Regions from separate parts of the Bacillus sp. SD127 genome, predicted to be linked through region 2. Evidence: riboswitches for the same ligand, from Rfam matches in the RefSeq annotation. Region 2 holds a riboswitch; the other holds the start of a gene.
What was found. A riboswitch is a leader RNA that binds a small molecule or an ion and turns the genes downstream of it on or off. The one in region 2 is predicted to bind thiamine pyrophosphate.
Positions count from the first base shown of each region.

Region 1: it holds a riboswitch for thiamine pyrophosphate, as region 2 does, so the genes downstream of both, tenA (thiaminase II) here and thiC (phosphomethylpyrimidine synthase ThiC) in region 2, are expected to answer to the same signal.

Region 1 is NZ_CP191226.1:3,033,622-3,037,711, reverse strand. Features, by position in the region: gene ACQVGS_RS15885 (monovalent cation:proton antiporter family protein) at 1-1,252, shown strand, start outside; TPP riboswitch at 1,315-1,423, shown strand; gene tenA (thiaminase II) at 1,504-2,211, shown strand; gene tenI (thiazole tautomerase TenI) at 2,189-2,806, shown strand; gene thiO (glycine oxidase ThiO) at 2,790-3,899, shown strand; gene thiS (sulfur carrier protein ThiS) at 3,899-4,090, shown strand, end outside.
Region 2 is NZ_CP191226.1:3,325,454-3,329,543, forward strand. Features, by position in the region: gene thiC (phosphomethylpyrimidine synthase ThiC) at 52-1,824, opposite strand; TPP riboswitch at 1,957-2,064, opposite strand; gene ACQVGS_RS17375 (Type 1 glutamine amidotransferase-like domain-containing protein) at 2,133-2,825, opposite strand; gene ACQVGS_RS17380 (hypothetical protein) at 2,927-3,151, shown strand; gene ACQVGS_RS17385 (spore coat protein) at 3,148-3,507, shown strand; gene ACQVGS_RS17390 (zinc-dependent alcohol dehydrogenase) at 3,528-4,090, shown strand, end outside.

The DNA of each region.
Region 1 (4,090 bases), 290 kb from region 2:
CCTGTTCGCAGCCGGAGTAGTGCTTTACTTCTTCGGCCGGGTCTTCAAACACCGTTCTTTTGTTCAATCCATGTCAAAAGGGACGATCCAGATCGGGACTCGTGCTATTTTCACCTTAATTATCGTACTGGTGGCTCTGTCTGAATCACTGGGGGCAGAAAATATTCTCGGCGCTTTCTTAGCGGGCGTGCTTGTTTCCCTGCTCTCGCCGAACAAGGAACTGGTTCAGCAGCTTGATTCCTTCGGCTACGGGTTCTTAATACCGATTTTCTTTGTGATGGTCGGTGTAAAATTGGATATTTGGACACTTTTTCAGGACCCGAAAATTTTAGTGATGATTCCGCTGTTGCTTATGGCGCTGTTAGTAAGCAAAATTCTTCCTGTCCTGTACTTGAAGAAATGGTATGATAACCGCACAATATTGGCGTCTGGTTTCCTGCTGACATCAACGCTTTCTCTTGTGATTGCCGCTGCGACAATCGGCCAGCAGCTTCATGTAATCAGCGCAAATATGTCAGGAGCGCTTACGCTGGTGGCGGTTATTGCAAGTATTTTTACGCCGGTCGGTTTTAAAAAGCTGTACAAAAAACAGGAGCAGCCGGAGGAGAAAAAGAAGATCACATTTATCGGCGCTAATCAAATGACACTGCCTGTGACACTTGAATTGCCTGAGAGCGAGTATAAAGTGCGTGTCGTGCACGTTTATCAAGAAAACGCTGAGGAAAAGCTGTCAGACTCAGTATTTTCCGTCGAAACGATTTCTGATTATGAGCATCAAACCCTTGAATCACTCGGTATATTTGATACAGAAATCCTTGTGGTGGCGACAGGGGATGAAGACATGAATACGGACATCGCACTATACGCCAAAGAAAAAGGAACAGAAAGAGTCATTGCCAGCACCGGATCACCGGAGAACGAAGCGAAATTGAAAGAGCAGGGCATCAGCATCTTTTCCATCTTGCTGTCGACCAAAACGCTGCTTCGCGCGCTGATAGAAGCGCCTGGCGTCATGAAACTGCTCACGAACCAAGAGTCCTCGCTGTATCAAATTAATATGGAAAACAGCAAATACGACGGCGTGATTCTCCGTGAATTCCCTTTAACAGGCGATGTGATTTTTGTCAGGATTTTCCGAGGTGTCGACAGCATTGTTCCTCACGGCGATACAAGGCTGAAAATCGGAGACCGCTTAATTGTCACCGGATCACGCGGGTACGTAACGGATCTTAAGAAAACATTGGAAGGATAATATCTTGACCAAATAAGGATTCGTGTTAATATAGAGGTGCAGAACAATTCAATATGTATTCGTAAAACCACTAGGGGTGTCCTTTATAAGGGCTGAGATAAAAGTGTGACTTTTAGACCCTCATAACTTGAACAGGTTCAGACCTGCGTAGGGAAGTGGAGCGGTATTTGTGTTATACAACTATGCCAATTCCAAACCACTTTTCCTTGCGGGAAAGTGGTTTTTTTATTAACAGACAGGGGGAATGACGTGTGAAGTTTTCAGAAGAATGCCGCAGTGCAGCCGCAGAATGGTGGGAAGGCAGCTTTGTCCATCCATTTGTTCAGGGGATCGGTGACGGAACTCTCCCGATCGACCGCTTTAAATATTACGTGCTTCAGGATTCTTACTATTTAACTCATTTTGCAAAGGTGCAATCGTTCGGTGCCGCTTATGCAAAGGATCTTTATACAACAGGACGCATGGCCAGCCATGCTCAAGGTACATATGAAGCGGAGATGGCGCTTCATCGCGAGTTTACGGAGCTTTTGGAAATCAGTGAGGAAGAACGGAAGTCATTTAAGCCATCTCCTACCGCTTACTCCTATACATCCCATATGTACCGTTCGGTTTTGAGCGGGAATTTTGCAGAAATCTTGGCAGCTCTTCTCCCGTGCTATTGGCTTTATTATGAGGTTGGTGAGAAATTGCTGACATGTGATCCGGGGCATCCGATTTACCAGAAGTGGATTAGCACATACGGCGGTGACTGGTTCAGACAGCAGGTGGAAGAACAAATTAACCGCCTGGATGAGCTGGCGGAAAACAGCACAGAGGAAGTGCGTGCCAAGATGAAAGAGAATTTCGTTATTTCGAGCTATTATGAATATCAGTTCTGGGGAATGGCTTATCGAAAAGAAGGCTGGTCAGACAGCGGCGTAAAAGAGGTGGAAGGGCTTGGAGCTGCACGCCATAACTGATGACCGCAAGCCGGTTGAAGATCTAATGAGATCAATTATAGCCATTCAGGATGAGGTTGATTTCATCCATATTCGTGAACGGTCTAAATCGGCGGCTGACATTTTGAAACTGCTGGAGCTTATTTCTGAAGGCGGTGTTGATAAGCAAAAGCTGGTGATGAATGGCCGGGTTGATATTGCGCTTTTTTCAAATATTCACCGCGTTCAGCTGCCGAGCAGCAGCTTTTCGCCGAAACAAGTAAGAGCCAGATTTCCTCACCTGCACATTGGGCGATCGGTGCATTCACTGGAGGAAGCGCTTCAGGCAGAAAAGGAAGACGCTGATTATGTTTTGTTCGGCCATGTGTTTGAAACGGATTGCAAACAAGGCCTTGATGGCAGAGGCGTGTCTTTGCTTTCAGAAATCAAACAGAGGATCTCGATTCCGGTTATTGCAATTGGCGGAATGACACCTGCCAGATTAAGAGAAGTGAAACAAGCAGGTTCAGACGGTATCGCTGTCATGTCCGGAATTTTTTCTTCCGATGATCCTTTGGAAGCTGCCAGACGATATTCCCGCAAGCTAAAGGAGATTCAGTATGAAAAGGCATTATGATGCAGTTGTCATTGGAGGCGGAATTATTGGTTCCGCGATAGCTTATCAGTTGGCAAAAGAAAAGAAAAACACCGCATTGCTTGAAAGCGGAACAATCGGCGGCAGAACAACAAGCGCCGCGGCAGGGATGCTTGGCGCCCATGCCGAGTGCGAGGAGCGGGATGCGTTTTTTGATTTCGCCATGCACAGTCAGCGTTTGTATCAGGGTCTTGGAGAGGAGCTACTTGCCTTATCCGGCATTGATATCAGAAGGCATGAAGGCGGTATGTTTAAGCTTGCATTCTCCGAAGAAGACGTGTCCCGCTTGAGACGGATGGACGATTTGCATACTGTCAGCTGGCATACAAAAGAAGAAGTGCTGGAAAAAGAGCCGTATACGGCCGGTGAGATTTACGGGGCGAGCTTTATTCAGGACGATGTTCATGTTGAGCCTTATTTTGTGTGCAAGGCATACGCTAAATCGGCTAAAGCGCTTGGTACGGATATTTTTGAGCATACTCCCGTTCTCGATGTGACGCGTGGCGGTGAATCCATTTTGATCAAAACGGGTTCCGGTGACGTGCATGCGGACCATGTCGTGGTTGCCAGCGGGGTCTGGAGCGGGATGTTTTTTAAACAGCTCGGGTTGAACCAGTCATTTTTTCCTGTAAAAGGAGAGTGCCTGTCTGTTTGGAATGATGATATTCCGCTGACAAAAACACTTTATCATGATCATTGCTATATCGTACCGAGAAAAAGCGGCAGACTGGTTGTCGGCGCGACGATGAAGCCTGGTGATTGGAGCGATAAGCCGGATCTTGGCGGACTTCAGTCGGTTATGGAAAAAGCGAAAACGATGTTGCCGGCGATTCAGAATATGAAGGTTGATCGTTTTTGGGCGGGACTGCGTCCGGGGACAAAGGACGGAAAACCATACATTGGCAGACACCCTGAGGACAGCCGCATTTTATTTGCGGCGGGCCATTTCAGAAACGGGATTCTGCTTGCTCCTGCAACGGGTGCTTTAATCGGTGATCTCATTATGAATAAAGAGGTCAAGGCAGACTGGCTGCACGCCTTTCGAATTGATCGCAAGGAGGCGGTTCAGATATGATGCTTCAGCTGAACGGTAAACAAGTTGAGTGGGATAGAGACACAGGTACGATTCAGGATTTGCTTGCGTCTTATCAGCTTGAAAATAAAATCGTGATCGTTGAAAGAAATAAAGAAATTATCGGTAAAGAACAATATCACGAGGTAGAGCTTTCTGATCGTGATGTCATCGAAATTGTCCATTTTGTAGGA
Region 2 (4,090 bases):
TAGCTATATTAAAACGTATTCAATTCGGCCTGTCAATGACTTTCTATACTGTTACTTATAAAGTTTGCTGCCTTGATTCACAAATTCCTCGGCTTTTTCTTTCATGCCCTCCTGAATGGCATCCCACTCATTAAGCTCTTTGTCTTTGGCATAATCACGGATATCCTGAGAAATTCTCATGCTGCAAAATTTCGGCCCGCACATCGAACAGAAATGAGCCGTTTTCGCCCCTTCAGCAGGCAGGGTCTCATCATGATATTCAAGCGCTCTTTCCGGATCAAGCGAGAGGTTAAATTGGTCTCGCCAGCGGAATTCAAAGCGGGCTTTTGATAAAGCGTCATCTCGTATTTGCGCTCCTGGATGCCCTTTTGCAAGGTCAGCCGCATGCGCCGCAATTTTGTATGTAATAACCCCTTCCCGCACATCTTCACGGTTTGGCAGCCCGAGATGCTCCTTCGGCGTCACATAACACAGCATGGCCGTACCGTACCAGCCGATCATCGCCGCTCCGATCGCTGATGTAATGTGGTCATAGCCCGGTGCAATATCCGTCGTCAGCGGCCCTAGCGTGTAAAAAGGCGCTTCTTTACAGATTTCCATTTGTTTATCGACGTTCTCCTTGATTTTATGCATCGGCACATGACCCGGCCCCTCAATCATCACCTGAACATCATGCTTCCAGGCAATTTGCGTGAGTTCTCCGAGAGTCTCTAATTCAGCAAACTGCGCTTCGTCATTGGCATCGGCAATTGACCCTGGGCGAAGCCCGTCTCCAAGAGAAAAGGCAATATCATACGTCTTCATAATTTCACAGATTTCTTCAAAATGAGTATACAGAAAGCTTTCCTTATGATGAGCCAGACACCACTGTGCCATAATCGCTCCTCCGCGTGACACAATTCCCGTTGTCCGTTTAGCAGTTAGCGGCACATATCGCAGCAAAACACCCGCGTGAATCGTAAAATAATCCACACCCTGTTCAGCCTGCTCAATCAGCGTGTCACGGTAGATTTCCCACGTTAAATCCTCCGCTACACCGTTTACTTTTTCAAGCGCTTGATAGATCGGAACGGTGCCAACAGGAACCGGGCAATTTCGGATAATCCATTCACGCGTCGTATGAATATCTTTCCCCGTGGAAAGATCCATCATCGTATCTGCTCCCCAGCGAATCGCCCACGTCATTTTTTCCACTTCTTCTTCAATCGAAGATGTAACTGCTGAATTCCCGATATTCGCGTTAATTTTCACATGGAAATTTCGGCCGATAATCATTGGTTCACTTTCCGGATGATTAATATTTGCTGGAATAATCGCCCGGCCGCTGGCTACTTCATCTCTGACAAATTCGGGAGACACATGCTCACGAATAGCGATAAACTCCATTTCAGGGGTAATTATCCCCTTTTTCGCATAATGCATTTGAGTGACATTTTGGCCCGTTTTCGCCCGCAGCGGTTTCCGTTTTAACCCGGGATAGCTTACATTAGGGTTAGCCTTTTTATAGCCGTTGTCTTCTGGCTTCACAGCACGTCCATTGTATTCTTCAACATCGCCGCGCCCAGTGATCCACTTGTGCCGAAGCGGTTTTAAACCTTCTTGAATATTAATTTTTACATCGGGGTCCGTATACGGTCCGCTTGTATCATAGACACGAACCGGCGCGTTTTCCTCTTCGCCGAATGATCCTGTTGTCGGACTGAGTTCAATTTCTCTCATCGGCACTTGAATATCCGGCGAAGCCCCCTCTACATATACTTTTTTACTCCCCGAAAAACTCGACATAATGGAAATGTTGGCTTGCTGCACTGAATGATTTTGCATCACTTATCCTTCCCCTCTCTTTGTTTGAAAGGACAAAATCAAGCCCATAACCAGCACAAAAAACCGGATTCAATTGAATGAACCCGGTTACAGTCAGAAAGAAACATATTATTGCAGTATTCAGCAATAATAAAAACAATTCCTCTACTTCCCCACGCTGGTACGAACCAGATCAGGTCCAAAGGGTTAAGAAGCATATCTTCTCTCTCAGCCCGTCAGCGGGCACCCCCAGTAACTATTAATTTCGCACTTATCGTATCATAAAAACAAACTGAAAAAAAGAGCAATGTATAAAATATTCAGCAAATTCAAGACAAATATGTAATCGGCAATGCTATTTCAGAGATTTCATTTTCATGAAGCACCACCTGATACGCATTTGCATCAGATCTTGAACTCACAGCCTGAAAAAAATGATCATCAATAAAATGAAGAGCTGCTCCATCATCCGCCGCATAACCGCTGCTCAACGCTTTCTCTGATATCATGTGATGATATGTAGGTCTCCGATCCTTTTCTCCATCATAATGAGGACAAAAACTGCCTTGCAAAAAACCCAAGCTTTTCAAACCGGTCAGCGGTCCGGCAGAATCCGTCACACCTTCTTCAAACCAGCAGATCGCACCTGCACTTAATCCCGCTAAAATAATCCCGTTCTCCCAAGCTTTTTTCAATATGTGATCCAGTCCCCACTCCTTCCACAGCACCAGCAAATTTCTTGTATTTCCCCCGCCGACATAAATCACATCTTTCTCCATAATAAAGGAGGCTAAATCTGTTGTCGGCGGCTTAAATAAAGACAAATGAGACGGGTCACAATCAAGCTTTTGAAAAGCATGGTAAAACCGCTGAACATAGTTCTCCGCATCCCCGCTTGCCGTTGGCAAAAAACAAATGCGAGGTGAGGGCTGCTTTGACTGATTAATGATAAATTGATCAAGAACCAGATGATCTGGTTCCATTGAAAAACCTCCGCCGCCCATCGCAATAATCTGTTTCATCATCCGACTCCCCCAAGAAAATATTTTACCCATTATAGCACTTTCGCATAAAAGCATGATACAAGGTAAAAATACCTTTGAATCAGGAGGTGACCGAAAAAATGGAACAAGACCGTTTGGCAAACCACGAAACAGTTGATTTACACGAAATCCTCAACTTCAAAACCGTATGTTTACTTAAATCAAAAATGATGCAGGGACTGGTGTTCGATCAGGAACTGAGAGCCCTTATGGAGAAGGATGTACAGCAGTCTGTACGGGACGTAACTGAGCTTCAGAGCCTCTATCAAAAGGCCCCGACAATAACAGGAGGTGACTATCATTGAACGATTTCTTAGACCCGAAAAACGCAAAAGGCATGCCTGACCTTGCTGATTCAGCACTTGCCCTAGATTTCTTAATTTCCGTAAAAACCGGTATCAAAAATTATGCTGTCGCCATCACGGAAACCGCAAGCCCAGAACTCAGAACAGCATTGCGCAATCAATTAGACGCCGCTATTTACCTGCACGGAGAACTATCACAGCTCATGATGGAAAAAGGCTGGCTTTTCCCTTCTGACTTGGACAAACAATTTCAAATCGATATGAAATCAGCACAAACAGCCGTTGATATCGCCGGACTAAAACTTTTCCCCGATAACACGAACCGTCTCGGAACATTCGCAACGCCCGATCACTAAACAATAAGGAGACATCATGAATGAAAGCTGTTACGTATCAAGGCATTAAAGACGTCCGCGTCAAAGAAGTAAAAGCGCCAGAAATCAAAAAACCTGATGATATCATCGTCAAACTGACAACCACAGCAATCTGCGGATCTGATTTACACCTAATTCACGGCATGGTTCCCAATTTTCCTGAAGATTATATCATCGGCCATGAACCAATGGGCATTGTTGAAGAAACAGGCCCCGACGTTCACAAGGTTAAAAAAGGCGATCGTGTCATCATACCGTTTAACGTCAGCTGCGGCGAATGTTTTTTCTGCAAAAACCAGCTTGAAAGCCAATGTGACAATTCAAATGCAAACGGCGAAGTCGGCGCTTATTTTGGCTATTCAGACTCAGCAGGCGGCTATCCCGGAGGCCAGGCTGAATACATGCGCGTCCCCTATGCTAACTTCACTCCCTTTAAACTGCCTGATGACTGTGAAGTAGAAGATGAGAAATTAGTATTGCTTTCAGACGCTATGTCGACAGCCTATTGGAGCGTAGACAACGCAGGAGTAAAAGAGGGAAATACCGTCATTATTCTCGGCTGCGG